3 regions of the Streptomyces sp. NPDC012508 genome follow, and region 3 is predicted to be linked to each of the others. Evidence: riboswitches for the same ligand, from Rfam matches in the RefSeq annotation. Region 3 holds a riboswitch; each other region holds the start of a gene.
The links. A riboswitch is a leader RNA that binds a small molecule or an ion and turns the genes downstream of it on or off. The one in region 3 is predicted to bind thiamine pyrophosphate.
Positions count from the first base shown of each region.

Region 1: linked by a shared signal. The riboswitch ahead of ACFY8U_RS25605 (thiamine ABC transporter substrate binding subunit) and the one ahead of thiC (phosphomethylpyrimidine synthase ThiC) in region 3 are both predicted to bind thiamine pyrophosphate.
Region 2: linked by a shared signal. The riboswitch ahead of thiO (glycine oxidase ThiO) and the one ahead of thiC (phosphomethylpyrimidine synthase ThiC) in region 3 are both predicted to bind thiamine pyrophosphate.

Region 1 covers NZ_JBIBEO010000007.1:437,214-444,304, forward strand. Annotated here, with positions in the region: gene ACFY8U_RS25585 (hypothetical protein) at 237-1,046, shown strand; gene ACFY8U_RS25590 (hypothetical protein) at 1,720-1,959, opposite strand; gene ACFY8U_RS25595 (DUF6233 domain-containing protein) at 2,147-2,485, shown strand; gene rlmN (23S rRNA (adenine(2503)-C(2))-methyltransferase RlmN) at 2,721-3,827, shown strand; TPP riboswitch at 3,857-3,964, shown strand; gene ACFY8U_RS25605 (thiamine ABC transporter substrate binding subunit) at 4,053-5,132, shown strand; gene ACFY8U_RS25610 (ABC transporter permease) at 5,201-6,817, shown strand; gene ACFY8U_RS25615 (ABC transporter ATP-binding protein) at 6,817-7,091, shown strand, end outside.
Region 2 covers NZ_JBIBEO010000006.1:379,987-387,077, forward strand. Annotated here, with positions in the region: gene ACFY8U_RS22400 (Rv2175c family DNA-binding protein) at 1-131, opposite strand, end outside; gene ACFY8U_RS22405 (FAD-dependent oxidoreductase) at 175-1,389, opposite strand; gene ACFY8U_RS22410 (hypothetical protein) at 1,418-1,759, opposite strand; TPP riboswitch at 1,814-1,926, shown strand; gene thiO (glycine oxidase ThiO) at 1,924-3,090, shown strand; gene thiS (sulfur carrier protein ThiS) at 3,168-3,368, shown strand; gene ACFY8U_RS22425 (thiazole synthase) at 3,374-4,168, shown strand; gene pknB (Stk1 family PASTA domain-containing Ser/Thr kinase) at 4,251-6,164, shown strand; gene ACFY8U_RS22435 (deoxyribonuclease IV) at 6,171-7,022, shown strand.
Region 3 covers NZ_JBIBEO010000004.1:241,633-248,723, forward strand. Annotated here, with positions in the region: gene ACFY8U_RS15335 (metallophosphoesterase) at 239-1,723, shown strand; gene ACFY8U_RS15340 (hypothetical protein) at 1,883-2,716, shown strand; gene thiC (phosphomethylpyrimidine synthase ThiC) at 2,910-4,682, opposite strand; TPP riboswitch at 4,676-4,822, opposite strand; gene ACFY8U_RS15350 (YibE/F family protein) at 4,894-6,234, shown strand; gene ACFY8U_RS15355 (SsgA family sporulation/cell division regulator) at 6,363-6,797, opposite strand; gene ACFY8U_RS15360 (IclR family transcriptional regulator) at 6,936-7,091, opposite strand, start outside.

The sequences.
Region 1 (7,091 bases), on a different contig from region 3:
CGGAACCGGGGCGGTCTCCCCACTCGCAGAACGGCGGCGCGCGGAACGAGGCCGCGTCGGCTGCGGTCAGTAGTCCTCGGCAGGGGCCGATGCCCGGCGGAGAAGTGTGAGCTGTTCAAGTTCCAGCGATTCCAGTGCGTTTCGCTCCCGCCGCCTGCCCTTCCTGCCATGCGACCGAAATTGCACCTTCCCTCATGCGGCCGACGAGGCATCGCTCCGACGGCAAGGTGCAGGTCATGGACCATCACCCGAACTGGGCCTCGAACCAACGCGTTTCGTCTGGAGATCAGCACAGCCGAGACGCAGTCCAGAAAGGCGACGTGATGTCAGATCGCATCCTGTACTACGGGGAGTCCGGGCGCGGATGCATCGGTTCCATCGACGCCGACAACCTCCTCCAGGACGTGACTGTTCTGGAGGAGGGGACCTTCGCATCGGATTGGACACTGATCACCGCACTCAGTGGCGACCGAATCCTGTACTACGCAGGAGCGTCCGGGCGCGCATGCATCGGCTCCATCGACGACAACAACGTCCTCCAGGACGTCGTTGCCTTCCCCGAGCCCCCCGAGGGTGTTTTCACCCCGGGGTTCACGGAGGTCGCCACATTCAGCGGCGATCGCGTCCTGTTCTACGGGGGATCGGACGAGCGCTCCTGGCTCTTCAGCATCCCCGACCACAACGCTCCGCAGGCCCTCACCTTCTTCGAGCCTGGTGCATTCGCCCCGGACTGGAAGCAGATCACCGGACTCAGTGGAAATCGAATCCTGTTCTACGGCGAGGGCGGGCGCGGATGCATCGGCGCCATCGACGCCGACAACAAATTCCACGACGTGACCATCTACTCCGAGGGGGCGTTCGCCCCGGACTGGGCGCAGATCGCCGGACTCAGCGGCGATCGAATCCTGTACTACGGAGGAGAGTCCGGGCGCGGATGCATCGGTTCCGTCGACAGCAACAACGTCCTGAAGGACGTGACCGTTCTGGACGAAGGGAGTTTCGCCCCGGACTGGAAGCAGATCACCTTCCTGCGTCCGCCCGGGTAGTCATCGCCGTATCGGACGGCGGACACGCACTGCGGGGCGGCGCCACGGTGTGGCGACGCCCCGTCCGCGACTTGGTCCCGGCCGTCTCGTTCGGTCAGCCGGCCTGTCGGTAGGCGCCGGCGGGCCGGCGAGGCGGCGGCCGTATACGGCGTTGATGCGATCGAGGACCGGCTCCAGGCGCAGCCGGTTCTCGCGGGCGTGGTCGAGGGAGAGCTGGGTGCCGGGCCCTTCGTGGGCCGTACGGAGGTCTTCGGCGATCAGAGCGAGGCGCCGGATCCGTGCGCGCTGACCGGATCAGTGCGCCCTGAAAGGCTGTCGCGTCCGGTCGGCGAGTGGGTCGGGCAGGTCGAGCACGCCGAAGGGGCGGACCGGAGGGGCGGACGCGGACGGAGGCGGGGCGGCGGTGGCGGCGGCCCAGGTGTCGGCGACGCCGATGCGGGCGTCGATGCCGACCTGGAACAGGGTCCGGACGCGGAACCGGTGGGTAGCGCGCCGGCGGACACACCGAACAGTTCGCGTGAGCCCTTGACCCGCGCGAGCCCGGCCGTGGGCGGGAGGCGCTGGACGAGCGGTGTCATCCCGGCGAGGAGGCCCAGGGCGTGCCGGTAGTCCTCCGGGGAGGTGCCCGGCCGGCACCGGATGTGCCGGAGGGTGTGTGACGGCGACGGCCCGGTCATGCCGCGTCCCCCGTGCGCTCGCGCTCGGCACGGACCAGACCCGCGAGCTCCGCCCGCCCGGCGGCCGGGCGGGGGCGGGTCCAGTAGGGGTGGAAGTACGCGGACGTCGACAGCCGCAGCAGGCGGCGGCGCAGCCGGGTGGTGGCCGTGGCGCCGGGCCGGGAGAGCGCCTCGTACGTCGCGGCCCAGGAACGCTGGGCGGATACGAGGTCGTCGGGGAACGCGTGGTGCCTCATACTTTTAGTAGCTCATGTGTTCGAATATTCTCGCAAGCCGCGACCCACGCTGCTTCGGCACCGCCGTCGCCCCGCCTGACCCCCGAGGAAGAGCGCCATGACCGCCCCCTGCATGTGCCGGGCCCACCAGGCAGACGTGGCCGCGCTCCGGAAGCCCGAGCGGGCCCTCGCCGAGATGGCGTGAGCGATGTCCGAACTCCCGCCCGACCTGCCACGGCTCCGGACCCTGGAGTGCTGGCTCGTGCTGTCCCTGGACCGGGTCCGGGCCCGCATAGCCGAGGTCGAGACCCGCGAGGCGGCGATGCGCCCGGTCCGGGTGCTGCCGCAGGGGCCGGGGTGGGTGATCTCCTACCTGCGTGAGGGCGGCCGCCCCGTCGCGGACAGCGTCCACATCGGCGACTGCAGGCTCGCTGGCCCGCAGAAGCGGCCGCTCAGCAGCGACGAAGCCCGCCGCGCGCTCACCGAGGGCGGGATCCGGGCGTGCGAAATCTGCCGACCCGACTCCGACCTCGGCATCCTCGACTGAGCGCTGCCCGGGGCGGCAGTGAGGTCGGCGAGCCTCCACCGATGCGGCGCACTCGGGCTGCCGGCCGTGCTGATCTGGGGTTTCGCCCGGCGGGCAGGGGCGCCGAGGGAGAGACCCCGAGCCGCCCCGGGCCCGTCCGCCCTCCAGGTGCGACGGCCTGCGACGACCCGGAACGACCGCCTCCTACCGCTTCCGCCCCAGGCCACAGGGTTCGGTCTGCGACACTGGTACCACCATGCCCAAGCCCGGAGAACTTACTTTCGTCGCCCCCCGCGGAGCCAAGAAGCCGCCGCGGCACCTTGCCGACCTCACGCCCGCAGAGCGCAAGGAGGCCGTTGCCGCGATCGGCGAGAAGCCGTTCCGCGCCAAGCAGCTGTCCACCCACTACTTCGCGCGGTACGCCCACGATCCCGCCGAGTGGACCGACATCCCCGCAGCCTCCCGCGAGAAGCTGCAGGGGGAGCTGCTGCCCGACCTGATGTCCGTGGTCCGGCACATCTCCTGCGACGACGACACCACCCGTAAGACCCTGTGGAAGCTGCACGACGGCACGCTCGTCGAGTCCGTGCTCATGCGCTACCCGGACCGGGTCACCATGTGCATCTCCTCACAGGCCGGCTGCGGGATGAACTGCCCGTTCTGCGCCACCGGGCAGGCCGGGCTCGACCGCAACCTGTCGACCGCCGAGATCGTGCACCAGATCGTCGACGGGATGCGCGCCCTGCGCGACGGCGAGGTCCCCGGCGGGCCCGCGCGGCTCAGCAACATCGTCTTCATGGGCATGGGCGAGCCGCTCGCCAACTACAAGCGCGTCGTCGGCGCCATCCGCCGGCTCACCGACCCCGAGCCGGACGGGCTCGGGCTGTCGCAGCGCGGCATCACCGTCTCCACCGTCGGCCTCGTGCCCGCGATGCTGCGCTTCGCCGACGAGGGCTTCAAGTGCCGGCTCGCCGTCTCGCTGCACGCGCCCGACGACGAGCTGCGCGACACCCTCGTGCCCGTCAACACGCGCTGGAAGGTCCGCGAGGTCCTCGACGCCGCCTGGGAGTACGCCGAGAAGTCCGGCCGCCGGATCTCGATCGAGTACGCCCTGATCCGCGACATCAACGACCAGGCCTGGCGCGGCGACCTCCTCGGGCGGCTGCTCAAGGGGAAGAGGGTCCATGTGAACCTGATTCCGCTGAACCCGACGCCCGGCTCGAAGTGGACCGCGTCCCGGCCCGAGGACGAGAAGGCCTTCGTCGAGGCCATCGCCGCCCACGGTGTCCCGGTCACCGTTCGTGACACCCGCGGGCAGGAGATCGACGGCGCCTGTGGACAGCTCGCGGCGTCGGAGCGCTGACCTTGTAGTCTGTGCTCGAACACATCTCCATATTCCGACAGGGGAGCGCCACAGCGCTGAGAGTGCGGTCATCGGACCGCAGACCCTCTGAACCTCGCCCAGGTCATTCTGGGTAGGAAGTTCGGTCGCAACTCGAGCTGTTGCGCCCTGCCCGCCTTCCCGGTGGGCAGGGCCGCGTCTCTTCCTGGTCACACCCAGGAGGAATTTTCAGTGAGCACCAAGAAGATGGTCGCCGCGGCGATCGCCGCAGCGCTGGGCGTCACCACGCTCGCCGCATGCGGTACCGAGGACACCCGGGACGCGGCGGGCAAGAGCGGTGAGCCCGCGCCGAAGACCGTGACCCTCGTGAGTCACGACTCCTTCAACGCCTCCAAGGAGGTCCTGGCGGAGTTCACCAAGCAGACCGGTTTCACCGTCAAGGTCCTCAAGAGCGGCGACGCCGGCGTGGCCGTCAACAAGGAGATCCTGACCAAGGGCTCCCCGCAGGGCGACGTCTTCTTCGGCGTCGACAACACCCTGCTGTCCCGCGCGCTCGACAACGGGATCTTCGAGTCGTACGAGGCGAAGGGCCTGGACGCCGTCGCGGCAGAGGCGAAGCTCGACAAGGAGCACCGCGTCACCCCGATCGACACCGGCGACATCTGCGTCAACTACGACAAGAAGTACTTCGCCGACAAGAAGATCGCGCCCCCGCAGACCTTCGACGACCTGGCCAAGCCGGAGTACAAGGACCTGCTCGTGGTCGAGAACCCCGAGAAGTCCTCCCCCGGCCTCGGCTTCCTCCTCGGCACCGCCGCGCAGTACGGCGACGACGGCTGGCAGGACTACTGGAAGAAGCTCAAGGCCAACGGCGTGAAGACCGTCGACAGCTGGGAGCTCGCCTACAACCAGGAGTTCTCCGGCTCGGCAGGCGGCCAGAAGGCCAAGGGCGACCGGCCTCTGGTCGTCTCGTACGCCTCCAGCCCGCCCGTCGAGGTCCTCTACTCCGAGCCGCAGCCGAAGGACGCGCCCACCGGCGTCTCCACCGGCACCTGCTTCCGGCAGATCGAGTTCGCCGGACTGCTGAACGGGGCGAAGAATCCCGAGGGCGGCAAGGCGCTGATCGACTTCCTGATCTCCAAGAAGTTCCAGGAAGACATGCCGCTGCAGATGTTCGTCAACCCGGTGACCGAGGGCGCCCAGCTGCCCGCGCTGTTCACGCAGCACGGCGAGGTGATCGACAAGCCGCAGACCATGGCGCCCGAGAAGATCGCCGAGAAGCGTGACCAGTGGATCCAGTCGTGGTCCTCGCTCGTCCTGAAGTAGACCGCGAAAGCCGCGTCAGCGGTGTTCGCCGACGCGACGTGCGGGGAAGCGCGGCGCGGCTCGGCCTGATGGCCGTGCCCGTCGCCTTCTTCGCGCTCTTCTTCGCCTGGCCCGTCGCCTCGATCGTCGAGCGCGGGCTGCGGGCCGACGGCACCTGGCGGTTCGACCGGTTCGGCGAGACCCTGAGCCGGCCGGAGATCCTCGACGTCCTCTGGTTCACGCTGTGGCAGGCGCTCGCCTCCACCGCGCTGACCCTGCTGATCGCGCTGCCCGGCGCATACGTCTTCGCGCGCTTCGACTTCCCCGGCAAGGGGCTGCTGCGCGCGGTCGTCACCGTGCCCTTCGTCATGCCGACCGTCATGGTCGGTACGGCCTTCCTGGCGCTCGTCGGGCGCGGCGGGCTGCTCGACGAGCTGTGGGGCGTCCGCCTGGACACCACCGTCTGGGCGATCCTCCTCGCGCACGTCTTCTTCAACTACGCCGTCGTCGTCAGGACCGTCGGCGGCCTCTGGGCGCAGCTCGACCCGCGCCAGGAGGAGGCCGCCCGCGTCCTCGGCGCCTCCCGGTTCACCGCCTGGCGGACCGTGACCCTGCCGGCGCTCGCCCCGGCCGTCGCCGCGGCCGCGCTCATGGTGTTCCTCTTCACCGCCGGCTCCTTCGCCGTCGTCCAGATCCTCGGCGGACCGGCGTACTCCACCCTGGAGACGGAGATCTACCGGCAGACGGTCGACCGCTTCGACCTGACGACGGCCGCCGTCCTCACCCTGGTCCAGTTCGTGGCCGTCGGCGTCGTCCTCGCCGTGCACGCCCGGACGGTACGGCGGCGGGAGACGGCCCTGAAGCTCGTCGCGCCCGAACAGACCGCGCGACGGGTCAAGGGGCTGGGCCAGTGGACGCTCTTCGGGGGCGTCCTCGTCTCCATCGTGCTGCTCCTCGTCCTCCCGCTCGCCGTGCTCGTCGAGCGGTCCTTCGCCACCTCGGACGGATACGGGCTCGACTACTACCGGGCCCTGCAGTCCGTCGACCCCTCTGGCACGTTCCTCGTGCCCATGGCCGACACGATCGGGAACTCCCTCCGGTACGCCGTCGTCGCCACCGCCCTCGCCCTCGTCATCGGCGGACTCGCGGCCGCCGCCCTCACCCGGCGGGCCGGACGGCTGGTGCGCGGCTTCGACGCGCTGCTGATGCTGCCGCTCGGGGTCTCCGCCGTCACCGTCGGCTTCGGCTTCCTGATCACGCTCGACGAGCCGCCGTTCGACCTGCGGGCGAGCTGGATCCTCGTACCGCTCGCGCAGGCGCTGGTCGGCGTCCCCTTCGTCGTCCGGACGATGCTGCCCGTCCTGCGCGCGGTCGACGAACGGCTGCGGGAGGCTGCCGCCGTGCTCGGCGCCTCGCCGCTGCGGGCCTGGCGAGAGGTCGATCTGCCGCTCGTGCGGCGGGCGGTGCTCATCGCGGCCGGGTTCGCCTTCGCGGTCTCCCTGGGCGAGTTCGGCGCGACCGTCTTCATCGCCCGGCCCGACAACCCGACCCTGCCCGTCGCCGTGGCCCGGCTGCTCGGCCGGCCGGGCGAGCTCAACTACGGCCAGGCAATGGCCCTTTCGACGATTCTTATGGTGGTGTGCGCGGTGTCCCTGCTGCTGCTCGAACGGCTCCGCGCGGGCCGGACCGCCTCCGGGGAGTTCTGATGCTGACGATCGAGCGGGCGACCGTACGGTTCGGGGAGCGGGCCGCGCTCGACTCCGTGGACCTGGAGGTGGCCGACCACGAGATCGTGTGCGTGCTCGGGCCGAGCGGCAGCGGCAAGTCCACGCTGCTGCGGGCGGTCTCCGGGCTCCAGGCGCTCGACGACGGGCGTGTTCTGCTCGGCGGCGCCGATCAGACCGGGGTGCCGGTGCACCGGCGCGGTGTCGGGCTGATGTTCCAGGACCACCAGCTCTTCCCGCAGCGGGACGTGGGCGG
Region 2 (7,091 bases), on a different contig from region 3:
ACGGCGATGAGCTGGCCTTCCTTGACCAGCTGCCGCACGCGCGTCACCTCGACGTCGAGCATTTCCGCGATGTCGGGGAGGTAGAGCCAGGCGGGGACGAGAGCATCGGTTCTTGCGTCAATCTCGGTCACGGGGACAAGCCTGCCATCCCGGACTGACAGTCGGTAGTCGGGCCTACAGGAGTGCCGCCTTCAGGGGGACGGAGGCGTCGGCGGCGCGCTCCGGGTCGAGCCGCGCTCCGGACTCGATCAGCTTGCGGCCCTGGGCCAGGTCGCGGGGGCGGCCGACGGCGAGCAGGGCGACCAGGGCGCCGTCGCGCAGCCACAGCACGGACCAGGAGGGCTCGGCGGGGTCCCCGCGGTGGACCAGCTCGGCGCCGGTGGCGTGGTGCCCGGCGTACTGGACGAAGCGTCCGAACTGCTCGGACCAGAAGTACGGGACCGGGTCGTAGGTCCCGGGAGTCTCGCCGATGATGTCGGCCGCGACGGTACGGGGGCCCTGGAGCGCGTTGTCCCAGTGGTGGACCAGGAGCCGGGAGCCGTAGCGGGCGGAGGGGAACGAGGCGCAGTCGCCGACGGCGTACACGTCGGGCAGGGAGGTGCGCAGCCGGTCGTCGGCCGTGATGGAGCCGTCCTCGTCGAGGGCGATGCCGGAACCGGTGAGCCACCGGGTGGCCGGCCGGGCGCCGATGCCGACGACGACCGCGTCGGCGGGCAGTCGCCGGCCGTCGGCCAGGTGGACCGTGCCGGGCTCGATCCGGTCCACGCGCGCGTGGGTCAGGAGTTCGGCGCCGCTCTCCTCGTACCAGCGGGCCATCGGGGCGGAGACCTCGGCGGGCAGCGCGCCGGCGAGCGGGCGGTCGGCGGCCTCGACCACGGTGACCGCGCACCCGGCCTCGCGCGCGGCGGTGGCGAACTCGGCGCCGATCCAGCCGGCGCCCACCACCACGATGTCGTGCCGCCGCTCCAGGACGGGCTTGAGGCGGGCGGCGTCGTCGAGGGTGCGGAGCAGATGGACCCCGGGTACGCCCTCGGTGCCGGGCAGGGTGACGGGTTCGGCGCCGGTGGCGACGACCAGGACGTCGTACGGGACGGGCCCGGCCTCGGTGTCGACCTCGTGGGCGTCGGCGCGCAGGCCGGTCACGTCGAGGCCGAGGCGCAGCTCGATGGAGAGCGCCTCGAAGTCGACGTCGAAGGCCGAGTCCTCGGCCTTGCCGAGGAGGACCGCCTTGGAGAGGGGCGGGCGGTCGTAGGGCTGGTGGGGCTCGGCCCCGATGAGGGTGACCGCTCCGTCGAAGCCCTGCTCGCGCAGGGCTACGGCGGTCTGTACCCCCGCCATCCCCGCGCCCACGACGACGACCCGCTGCTGTGCCTGCTTCTGCTCGCTCACCCGATCACCTTACGTATCTGACGCACCGTCAGGAAGACAGCTGCTCCACGACGCTGGTGCCGGAGCCCTCCTGGGACTCCCATGCCCAGCTCTCCTCCAGCCGAACGCGGCCGTCCGGGAGCTCGACCACGATGGAGACGCAATGCCCGGAAGAAGTCGTTCCGTCCTGCTTCAGCTGCACGTACCGGAAGTCGAGCCGGTCCCCCGCGCGCGTGCCGACGAGGTTCCCGCGGACCACGTCCCCGCCCGCGTACTCGGCCCAGATCCGGCCGTCCTCCTCGTGGTACGTGAACCGGGTACGCGTCCCGACCTGACCGGGGGCCTGGTCGGCGACCGGGGCGAGGACGAGACCGTCGAGAGAACGCGGCACGGTGGAGGCTCCCTTACTGGGCGTCGGGGGCTGGGGTTAGGCTGACCGTCAACGTAGAGCACTCGCGGGAGCCCGGACGCACCGGGCTGAGAGGGAGGCTGGCCGGCCTCCGACCGTACGAACCTGATCCGGGTCATGCCGGCGAAGGGAGGGGCTGGACGCCCATGTCGCGTACATGCAGTACCTCTGACGTTCTCGTCATCGGGGGCGGAATCATCGGCCTGGTCACGGCCTGGCGGGCCGCGCAGCGCGGGCTGAGCACCACGGTCGTGGACCCCGAACCGGGCGGCGGGGCCGCCCGGGTGGCGGCCGGAATGCTGGCCGCCGTCACCGAGCTCCACTACGGCGAGGAGACCCTGCTCGCCCTCAACCTCGCCTCCGCGCGCCGCTATCCGGAGTTCACCGCCGAACTCCAGGACGCCACGGGACATGACGTCGGCTACCGCGCCTGCGGCACGCTCGCCGTCGCGCTCGACGCCGACGACCGGGCGCATCTGCGTGAACTGCACGCGCTGCAGACCCGCTGCGGCCTGGAGTCGGAATGGCTCAGCGGACGCGACTGCCGCCGCCTCGAGCCGATGCTGGCGCCGGGGGTGCGCGGCGGGCTGCGGGTCGACGGCGATCATCAGGTCGATCCGCGCCGGCTCGCCGCCGCGCTGGTCACCGCCTGCGAGCGGGCCGGGGTGGTCTTCCACCGGGGTCCCGCCGAACGGCTGACGGTGGTACGGGACCGGGCCACGGGTGTCGCGCTCACCGGGGGCCACGAGCTCACCGCGGACCAGGTCGTCCTGGCCGCGGGCAGCCTGAGCGGGCAGCTCGCCGGGGTGCCGCGGGAGGTCCTGCCTCCCGTACGCCCTGTGAAGGGACAGGTGCTGCGGCTCACCGTGCCGCGCGCGTTCGCGCCGTTCCTGTCCCGGACCGTCCGGGCCGTCGTCCGCGGCAGCCATGTCTATCTCGTGCCGCGCGAGAACGGGGAGCTCGTGGTCGGCGCGACCAGCGAGGAGCTGGGCTGGGACACCACCGTCACGGCGGGCGGGGTCTACGAGCTGCTCCGGGACGCCCATGAGCTCGTACCGGGTCTCACCGAGCTGCCGCTCACCGAGACGCTGGCGGGTCTGCGACCTGCCTCCCCCGACAACGCGCCGCTGCTCGGCCCGACCGCGCTGCCCGGCCTCCAGCTGGCCACCGGGCACTACCGCAACGGGGTCCTGCTCACGCCTGTCACCGGCGATGTCATGGCCGAGCTGCTCACCACCGGCGCGCTTCCGGACGAGGCCCGCCCCTTCACTCCCCGCCGCTTCTCCCCCGTACGTCAGGAGCAGCCCGTATGAACGCCTCGACGAACCCCTCGACGAACGAGCCGAACGAGCCGACGACCGCCTCGACGACCGTCTCGACGACCGTCTCGATGAACGTCTCCGTCAACGGCGAGGCGCGTGCCCTCGCCGCGCCCACGGCCCTCGACGCCCTGGTGGCGACGCTGACGACGGCGCCGTCGGGTGTCGCCGCGGCCGTCAACGAGACGGTCGTGCCGCGCAGCCAGTGGTCCGCGACCCTCCTCGGCGAGGGCGACCGGGTCGAGATCCTCACCGCCGTCCAGGGGGGCTGAGCGCCATGTCCGACGACACCTTCCTCCTCGGCGGTACGGAGTTCTCCTCGCGGCTGATCATGGGCACGGGCGGGGCGCCCAGCCTCGACGTGCTCGAACGCTCGCTGGCCGTCAGCGGCACCGAGCTGACGACGGTCGCCATGCGGCGACTGGACCCGACCGTGCGCGGCTCGGTCCTGTCCGTCCTGAACCGGCTCTCGATCCGCGTCCTGCCGAACACGGCCGGCTGCTACACGGCGGGCGAGGCGGTCCTGACCGCGCGCCTGGCCCGGGAGGCGCTCGGCACCGACTGGATCAAGCTGGAGGTCATCGCCGACGAGCGGACCCTGCTGCCGGACCCCGTCGAGACGCTGGACGCGGCGGAGACCCTGGTGGACGACGGCTTCACGGTCCTGCCGTACACCAGCGACGACCCGGTCCTCGCGCGGAAGCTGGAGGACGTGGGGTGCGCGGCGGTCATGCCGCTGGGCTCGCCGATCGGCTCCGGGCTCGGGATCCGCAACCCGCACAACTTCGAGCTGATCGTGGAATCCGCGGGCGTGCCGGTGATCCTGGACGCGGGGGCCGGGACGGCCTCGGACGTGGCGCAGGCGATGGAGCTGGGATGCTCGGCGGTCATGCTCGCCTCCGCGGTGACCCGGGCGCAGGACCCGGTCCTGATGGCGGAGGGCATGCGCCACGCGGTGGAGGCGGGCCGCCTGGCCCACCGGGCGGGCCGCATCCCCCGCCGCCACTTCGCCCACGCCTCCTCCCCCACGGAGGGCCAGGCAGCCCTGGACCCGGAGCGCCCGGCGTTCTGACGCGGCGGCCTCGCGTCACAGCTGTGCTGCGGTCGGGGGCGGTGGGGACGGGTGGGGCTCGGCGGCTCGTAAACTCGAGGCCGTGGACACGACCCTTCAGGACCCCCTCGTCGGGCAGCTGCTCGACGGCCGCTACCGCGTCGACGCGCGCATCGCCGTCGGCGGGATGGCCACGGTCTACCGGGCCGTCGACATCCGCCTCGACCGGGTGCTCGCCCTCAAGGTGATGCACCCGGCCCTCGCCGCCGACGCCACCTTCGTCGAGCGCTTCATCCGCGAGGCCAAGTCCGTCGCCCGGCTCTCCCACCCCAACGTGGTCGGGGTCTTCGACCAGGGCGCGGACGGCGCGTACGTCTACCTCGCGATGGAGTACATCGCGGGGTGCACCCTCCGTGACGTGCTGCGCGAGCGCGGGGCGCTCCAGCCGCGCGCCGCGCTCGACGTCCTGGAGCCGGTACTCGCCGCGCTGGGGGCCGCGCACCGGGCCGGGTTCGTCCACCGGGACATGAAGCCGGAGAACGTCCTGATAGGGGACGACGGCCGGGTGAAGGTCGCCGACTTCGGTCTCGTCCGCGCGGTCGGCTCGGCCACGCACACCACGGGCTCGGTCCTGGGCACCGTCTCGTACCTGGCGCCGGAGCAGATCGAGCACGGCACCGCGGACACCCGCGCCGACGTGTACGCCTGTGGTGTCGTCCTGTACGAGATGCTGACCGGCGGCAAGCCGCACGGCGGGGACACCCCCGCCCAGGTTCTCTACCAGCACCTGAACACCGATGTGCCCGCCCCCTCGGCGGTCGTGCCCGGCCTCGCCCTCGAACTGGACGAGCTGGTGGCGAGCGCCACGGCCCGCAACCCCGACATCAGGCCGCACGACGCCGTCGCGCTCCTGGCCCAGGCCCGCGAGGCCCGCGCGGCCCTCACGGACGAGCAGCTGGACGCCGTACCGCCACAGGCCCACCCCGAGGACCGCACCGGCTCCGAGGACCGGACCAGCGTGATCCCGCGGGTCCTGCCCGTGGAGAGCGAGCAGCCGGTGCAGCACACCAGCCGGCTGACCATGCCGCCGCCCGAGCAGCCCCCGTCGCGGCGCCGGAACACCGGTGGCCGTCCCCGTGGGCCCCTCCTCGTCCTCGCCGCCGTTCTGCTCGTCCTCGGGCTCGGCGGCGGTGTCTGGTACATCAATTCCGGCCAGTTCACGCGGGTGCCCGCCGTGCTCGGGCAGACGGAGGCCGAGGCGACCGAGCGGATCACGGACGCGGGGCTCGACGTCGGCACGACGAAGCGGGCGTTCAGCGAGGTGTACGAACGCGGCACGGTCATGGCCGCCGATCCCGCCTCCGGCGAGCGGATCCGCGGCAACGGCACGGTCACGCTGACCATCTCCCGCGGCCCCGAGACCGTGAAGGTCCCGAACCTCAAGGGCAAGCCGCTGGCGCAGGCGAAGGAGCTCCTCGCGAAGGAGGGCCTGGCCGCCGGTGTGATCACCAGCGCGTTCAGCCAGGAGATCGCGCAGGGCGCCGTGATCAGCTCCGACCCCGAGCCCGGCACCGAGCGCAGCCCGGACTCGGCCGTGGCGCTCGTGGTCAGCAAGGGCCGCCCGATCGACGTCCCGGACGTCGCCGGCGAGTCGGTCGCCGAGGCCACCGGCACGCTCCAGGACGCCGGGCTCACCGTGCAGATCGCGACCGAGCAGATCCACTCCGCCGAGGAGGCCGGCACGGTCGCGGCCCAGTCCCTCGCGGAGGGCAGCCGCGCCGCGAAGGGCGACCGGATCGTCCTCACCGTCTCCAAGGGACCCCGGATGATCGAGGTCCCCGACGTGACGGGCGAGTCGACCGACGTCGCGCGCGGGAGGCTGGAAGGGGCGGGCTTCGAGGTGAAGGTCGAGAAGACCTTCCCCTTCCTCGGTGACACCGTCTCGGGCCAGTCGGTCGACGGCGGGTCCACCGCCCCCGAGGGCTCCACCATCACCATCACGATCAAGGGACTGTAGAGACTCATGCGCAACCCCGTCGGCGGCCATGTCCCCGTGGCCGGCGGCCTCGCCACGGTCGGTCTCGGCTACGCCCGCGAGCTGGGCGCGGAGGCGGTCCAGGTCTTCGTGGCCAACCCGCGCGGCTGGGCCACGCCCGTGGGCAACCCGGCGCAGGACGAGCTGTTCCGCGCCGCGTGCGAGGCCGAGTCCCTTTCGGCCTGGGTCCATGCCCCGTACCTGATCAACTTCGGCTCCCACACCGAGGCCACCGTCGAGCGGTCGGTCGAGTCGCTGCGGCACTCGCTGCGCCGGGGCCGGGAGATCGGGGCGAAGGGCGTGGTGGTGCACACGGGCTCGGCGACCGGAGGCCGCCCGCGCGCGGAGGCGCTGGCGCAGGTACGGGAGCGGATGCGGCCCCTGCTCGACGAGCTGACGCACCCGGACGACCCGTTCCTGCTGCTGGAGTCGACGGCCGGGCAGGGCTTCTCGCTCTGCTCGCGCGCCGAGGACTTCGGCCCGTACTTCGAGGCGCTCGACCGCCATCCGAGGCTCGGGATCTGCCTCGACACCTGCCACATCTTCGCGGCGGGCCACGATCTGACCGGGCCGCACGGTATGACGCATACGCTCGACCAGCTGGTCGCGACCGTGGGCGAGGGGCGGCTGAAACTGATCCATGCCAACGACTCCAAGGACATCGTCGGCGCGCACAAGGACCGGCACGCGAACATCGGGGCGGGCCATATCGGCGAGGAGCCGTTCCGCGAGCTGATGCGGCACCACGCGACCGAAGGCGTCCCGCTGATCATCGAGACACCGGGCGGCAAGGAAGGGCACGTGGCGGATGTGGAGCGGCTCAAGAAACTCCGGGGGTGAGGACACGGCGATCTCCCCGTTGAGGAATACCCCTAGGGGGTATACGGTTCCTGTGTAGGCAGCAGGAAC
Region 3 (7,091 bases):
GGTCGGGCACGGACCCGGAGCCGGACACAAACCAGGCCCCGGCCCGGCCCCGACCCTGGACTGGACCTTCTCAATTCGGGCGAAACAACCGGTGAACCCGGAGTGGACCCGGATTCACCACCCCTGGTGCGTCACACAGGCGGACCCTCATTCCTATGATGGGCGCACGACATCGCGGACCACCCCGACCAGGCCGGTCCGCGATGTGCAGGGCATCGCGACGGTGGTGGAGGGGTCGATGACTCAGGGGGCCGGGCAGGAACCCGTGGTGCGCACGGCGACATTGCGTGATTTCCGCGTACCGCCGTACGCCCGGGTGCCCGTGCAGGGCCAGGCCCCGGAGCCCCCGGCCGGGCACCCTGTCGTGCCGTACGAGCCCGGCGCTCCCGGCGCCCCGGGTGCACCCGTCGAACCGGGCGTGCCGTCGGCCGACTCCGGTGCGGCCGGCGTGCCGCCCCGCGAAGCCGGTGCCCCCGGCGTCGCCTTCGAACCTGGCGCGTCCGGTGAACCCGTCGCGCACGCGGCCTCCTTCGAACGGGTCGACTTCGTGAAACCTGTCGAATTCGCCGAACCCATCGAGCCCGTCGAGATCGCCGAGCCCGTCGAATTCGCCGAGCCCGTCGACGCCGTGGGGCCGTTCGAGCCGGCGCCCCCCGCCCGCGTCACCGTCTCCGACCCCACGCTCCTCCTCGGCCGGCCCGCATCCGCGCTCTCAGCCCTGACCACCATGGTCACCCCCGCCGCCGTGGCCCCCGGCCACCCGGGGAACGCCTTCCCGGACGACGAGCTCCCCGAGGGCTACACCCCCACCGAGCGCGACCTCCCGGTGATCAACCGGGGGGACACCGTCCAGGTCCACGTGGACCCGGTCGCGGCCCCCGCGCCCGCCCCGGCCGGCGAAGGCCCCGGCCCCCTCTACGTGGTCGGCGACGTCCACGGCTACCTCGACGAGCTCGTCGAGGCCCTGCGCGAGCAGGGACTCATCGACGAGAACGGCGCCTGGGCCGCGGGCAACGCCCGCCTGTGGTTCCTCGGCGACTTCACCGACCGTGGCCCCGACGGCATCGGGGTCATCGACCTCGTCATGCGCCTGTCCGCGGAGGCCGCTGCCGCCGGCGGCTACTGCAAGGCCCTGATGGGCAACCACGAACTGCTGCTCATCGGCGCCAAGCGCTTCGGGGACACCCCCGTCAACTCCGGCGCGGGCACCGCCACCTTCCAGGCGGCCTGGCTGCTCAACGGCGGCCAGAAGCACGACATGGACCGCCTCCAGGACGTCCACCTCCAGTGGATGTCGCGGCTCGACGCCGTGGTGGAGGAGGACGGGCATCTGCTGATGCACTCCGACACCACCGCGTACCTCGACTACGGGAGCACCATCGAGGACGTCAACGAGACCGTTCACGAGATCATCACCCGAAACGACGCGGACGAGGTCTGGGACCTGTTCCGCAAGTTCACCAAGCGCTTCGCCTTCCGCGACGACGGCGGTCCCCAAGCCGTCCAGGAGCTGCTCGCCACGTACGGCGGCGGCCGTGTCGTGCACGGTCACAGCCCCATCCCGTACCTCCTGGGCCAGGTCGGCACCGAGGACGGCGAGGGCGGCTCGGACCCGATCGTCGACGGTCCGCATGTGTACGCGGACGGTCTGGCGATCGCCATGGACGGCGGTGTGACCATGGCCGGAAAGCTGCTGGTCGTCCAACTCCCCCTGCGGGGCTGACGCATAACCCTGCGCATCCGGGGAGGGTGATTTCGGGAAACCCCCTGTCACCCTGCGCCATAACCGCAATACCATCGGATCATCCGTAGCAGGCTCTCCTCCGTTTCCGCCCAACTGGCCGTTCCCCACGGTCAGCAAGGCCCTACGGAGCATCGGGGGATGCACATGAACGTGGCTCCGCACCTGCTGACCGAGGACCGTGCCGAGTACGTGCGACTCCTCGACGACGCACTGCGTAACGCGCACGACCATCCGGATCTCGCCGAGACCGGGAAACGGCTCACGGCCGAACAGCTGCGCACGATGGCGCTGAACGCGACGGCTCTGATCACGGCCGCGGCGGCGGTCGAGTACGACCACTTCGTGAAGGTCCGCGAAGAGGGCCGCTCACCGAGCGGTACGAGCGTGATGAACGCCGTCCTGGCGGCGGAGGGCGAGGGGCCGAGCGCCGGACCGGGCGCGGGCATCGTCGCGATCGTCACGGTCCTGGCACCGGTCCTCGCCGGTACCGCCGCGGTGATCTTTCTGCTGGTCGGCGCCGTGCTGAAGGTGCTGGCGCCCACGCTCGCGTTCGCCGATACGCTGCTGACCGCGGGGTGGTTCTTCGGCGCCGTCGCCGCCGCCGGCCTCTTCTGCGCGGCGGTCGGGCTGCTGCTCACGGCGCTGCGCAACCGGTCGACGCAGGTGGCCGCCGGCGATCCACCGCCCGCCGAAGTCGACGACGAGCTGTCCCGCGCCCGCGAGGCCTGGCGCCGCGCGCTGGTGGAACGGGGCATCGTCCCGTTCCTGCGCGACGCCCTCGCCGCCCCCGCCCCGTTCCCGGCCACGCCGCCCGTCGCGCCGCCCCGTACCGACCGCATACCGAAGATCGGTTACAGCGGCCCGGAGTTCAGCAGCCCGAACGAGGGCGCCTCTGGCACCCGCCCGACGTTCAGCAGCCCGGACTTCTCCAGCCCGGACTTCGGCTCGCCGGACCACCACGGGCAGGAGTAGCCCGGCCCGGACGACCGAGGACACCGGCCGGATCAGGCCAGGCCCCCCTCCCGGACGGCCGAGGACACCGGCCGGATCAGGCCAGGCCCCTCCGGAAAACGCCGCGGCGGGCACGAGCCGCACGGCCCCCCGGCCATGCGGTCCGCCCCGCCGCTTCGTGCGTCCCGCCACACATACGTACGGAAGCGCGCTGTTACTCAGCCAGCGGCAGATACACCCGGTTGCCCGCGGCCGCGAACTCCTTCGACTTCTCCTCCATGCCGGCCGCGATCTCGTCCGACTTGAGGTCGCCACCGTGCTCCCGGCGGATGTCCTGCGAGATCTTCATCGAGCAGAACTTCGGACCGCACATCGAGCAGAAGTGCGCGGTCTTCGCGGGTTCGGCCGGCAGCGTCTCGTCGTGGAACTCGCGGGCCGTGTCCGGGTCGAGCGCCAGGTTGAACTGGTCCTCCCACCGGAACTCGAACCGCGCGTCCGACAGCGCGTCGTCCCACTCCTGCGCCCCCGGGTGACCCTTGGCCAGGTCCGCCGCGTGCGCCGCGATCTTGTACGTGATGACACCGGTCTTCACGTCGTCGCGGTTGGGCAGGCCCAGGTGCTCCTTGGGCGTGACGTAGCAGAGCATCGCCGTGCCCCACCAGGCGATCATCGCGGCGCCGATGCCCGAGGTGATGTGGTCGTACGCCGGGGCGACGTCCGTGGTGAGCGGGCCGAGCGTGTAGAACGGCGCCTCCTCGCAGATCTCCTGCTGGAGGTCGATGTTCTCCTTGATCTTGTGCATCGGGACGTGGCCCGGGCCCTCGATCATCGTCTGCACGTTGTGGCGCTTGGCGATCGTGTTCAGCTCACCGAGCGTGCGCAGCTCCGCGAACTGCGCCTCGTCGTTGGCGTCGGCGATCGAGCCGGGCCGCAGACCGTCGCCCAGCGAGTACGTGACGTCGTACGTCGCCAGGATCTCGCAGAGCTCCTCGAAGTTCGTGTAGAGGAAGTTCTCCTTATGGTGCGCGAGACACCAGGCGGCCATGATCGAGCCGCCGCGCGAGACGATGCCGGTCTTGCGGCGGGCCGTCAGCGGCACGTACGGCAGCAGCACGCCGGCGTGGACCGTCATGTAGTCGACGCCTTGCTCGGCCTGCTCGATGACGGTGTCCTTGTAGATCTCCCAGGTCAGCTCCTCGGCCTTGCCGTCGACCTTCTCCAGAGCCTGGTAGAGCGGGACGGTGCCGATCGGCACGGGAGAGTTGCGCAGCACCCACTCGCGGGTGGTGTGGATGTTGCGGCCGGTGGAGAGGTCCATGACCGTGTCGGCGCCCCACTTGGTCGCCCAGGTCATCTTCTCCACCTCCTCCTCGATGGAGGAGGTGACGGCGGAGTTGCCGATGTTGGCGTTGACCTTCACCAGGAACCGCTTGCCGATGATCATCGGCTCGATCTCCGGGTGGTTGACGTTGGCCGGCAGCACCGCGCGACCCGCCGCGATCTCCTCCCGTACGACCTCGGGGGAGACGTTCTCGCGGATCGCGACGTACTCCATCTCCGGGGTGATCTCACCCCGGCGGGCGTACGCGAGCTGCGTCACGGCCTGGCCGTCGCGGCCCCGGCGGGGCTGGCGCGGCCGGCCCGGGAAGACCGCGTCGAGGTTCTTCAGGCCACCCCGCGGCGAGGTGTGCTTGATGCCGTCGTCCTCGGGGCGGACCGGGCGGCCCGCGTACTCCTCCGTGTCACCCCGCGAGATGATCCAGTTCTCGCGCAGCGGCGGAAGACCCCGCCGTACGTCCGTGTCGATGGTGGGGTCGGTGTACGGACCGGACGTGTCGTACAGCGTCACGTCCTTGCCGTTGGTGAGGTGCACCTGACGGACGGGCACCCGGAGGTCGGGGCGCGAGCCCTCGACGTATCCCTTGTGCCAGCCCGGCTTGCGCTCGTCCTGGCTGGTGGCAGGCGTGCGTGCATCCTGAATGGTCATGAGACCGATCTCCCTACGCCGGCATTACCCGGTAACAGGTTCGGCGGTCGGCGCAGCCTCCTCCCGTACGTACATCAGTACGCGCGTACGGTGATCAGCGCCCTCTCAGCCCGGTGCTCCGAGCTCCCGCGTGTGCAAAGGTGGCACCACGCTAGCGTCAACCCGGCCATGCTGAACAGTGGGCCCCCGCCGTTCTTGCGATGATCGGTCGGTGACTTCCTCGCAGCAGACCCCGGAACCCGACGGCCACGACGGACACGGCGACGTCGGTCACGGGCACGGCCACACCCACAGTCATGGGCCCGCCGCGCCCGTCTCCCGGCATCTGCGCAGGGTCATCGCCGCGGTCCTGATCCCGTTCGCCACGGCCGTGGTGGTCGGGCTGGTCGTCCTGTGGCCCGGCGGCGCCCCGGAGCACGAACGCACGGGCGTCGGCTTCGACCGGCAGACCTACCAGGGCACGGTCACCAGGGTCGAGCAGGTCGACTGCCAGGACGTGAACGCCGCCCAGGTGCCGCCGACCGCGGACCCCTCCACGCCCCAGGGACGCGAGGCGGCCAACGCCCAGCAGGGGCAGTGCGAGAAGGCGACGATCGAGGTCACGAGCGGTCCGGACCAGGGCCGTACCTTCACCGAGATCGTGCAGCCGGACGCGCCGCGGCAACTGGACGAGGGGCAGGGCGTGGTGGTGGCGTACGCGCCCGACGCCCCGCGCGATCTGCAGTACTCGGTGACGGACGTCAACCGCAAGGTTCCGCTGGCCGTTCTCGCCGGGATCTTCGCCCTCGCGGTCGTGCTCGTCGGACGGATGCGCGGCGTGATGGCCCTGATCGCGCTCGCCATCAGCTTCATGGTGCTGACGTTCTTCATCCTGCCGGCGATTCTGCAGGGATCGAATCCGCTGGTGGTGGCGGTGGTCGGATCGAGCGCGATCATGCTGATCGCGCTCTACATGTGCCACGGACTGTCGGCCCGCACCTCGGTCGCGGTGCTCGGGACGCTGATCTCGCTGCTGCTGATCGGTCTCCTGGGCTCGTACTTCATCAGCTGGGCATCGCTGACCGGGAACACCGACGACAACACCGGTCTGATCCACGGTCTTTACCCGGAGATCGACATGTCGGGTCTGCTGCTGGCCGGCATCATCATCGGCTCGCTCGGTGTGCTCGACGACGTGACGGTGACACAGACCTCGGCGGTGTGGGAGCTGCACGCGGCGGATCCCCGGATGGGGCCGCGCGCGCTGTACCGGGCCGGGATCCGGATCGGCCGCGACCACATCGCGTCCGTCGTGAACACGCTGGTGCTCGCCTACGCCGGTGCGGCCCTGCCCCTGCTGCTCCTCTTCTCCATCGCGCAGAGCAGTGTGGGGACGGTGGCCAACAGCGAACTGGTGGCGGAGGAGATCGTCCGCACGCTGGTGGGATCGATCGGGCTGGTCGCCTCGGTGCCGCTGACCACGGCTCTCGCGGCCATGGTGGTCTCGGCCGACCGGCCGGGCGGCGTGGAGAAGCGTTCAGCCAAGGGCGGGCGCCGCCGCCGCGCCAAGTGACGGGCGGCCGGTGACGAGACGGGGACGTCAAAGACTGGACGTCCGGGCCGGCCGGGCGGCCGGGCCGAGTGACGGCCGCCGGAGAGAGACGACCGGACCAGCCGGCCATCGCGTGTGGGCGCGGCGGCTCAGCCGGCGTTCTCCTCCGCGAGGATCCGGCCGAGCGCCGCCTCCAGGTTGTCCTCGAAGTCACCGAAGGTCCGTTCCTGACCGAGCGGAACGAGCTTGTCCGTACGGTCGAGGAACGCGACGAGCGGCGGAGCACTGGCCCGGAACAGGGCACGGTCGCTGCCGACCTGGAGCCGGATGGCGACGTCCGAAAGGGCCTCGGGGTCGGTGGGCGCGATGTGGACATCGCCGTCCCCGCTCGGTCCGTTGATCCCGTCGAGCAGCAGCTCCCGGCCGAACGCCCAGGTCACAGGCGCGTCTCCGGGGAGGTGGAACGTCATCCGCACCGCGTAGGGATCCCGGGTCTCGTAACGCAGCTCCACCGGGATCCTGAAGGAGAGCTCCTCGGAGACGAGGAAGCTCATCAGAACCTCGGCCTGAACCGACTCTCGCATGATGTACCCCGCAGTAGATGAAGCAGTTGTGTAAACACAGCAGCTGAAAGCTGTGACCAAAACGGCCAGGAATGATCCCTCACGGCCCTCTTGACGCAATCGTGCTGTACGCACTAGCAGATCACAAGGAGTGATTTTTCAGATACTGATAGAGAAAGCGAAGCTACTGAAGAGCCTTCCGATCTCATTGCGTAGTCGGTCGACTGCGGGCAGCAACCGTTCTTGCTGGTGAAGAGGGAGAGAAATGGCCATCGCGGCCGCTGTGGACCCCGCAGTGATGGGGATCGCGGCGCA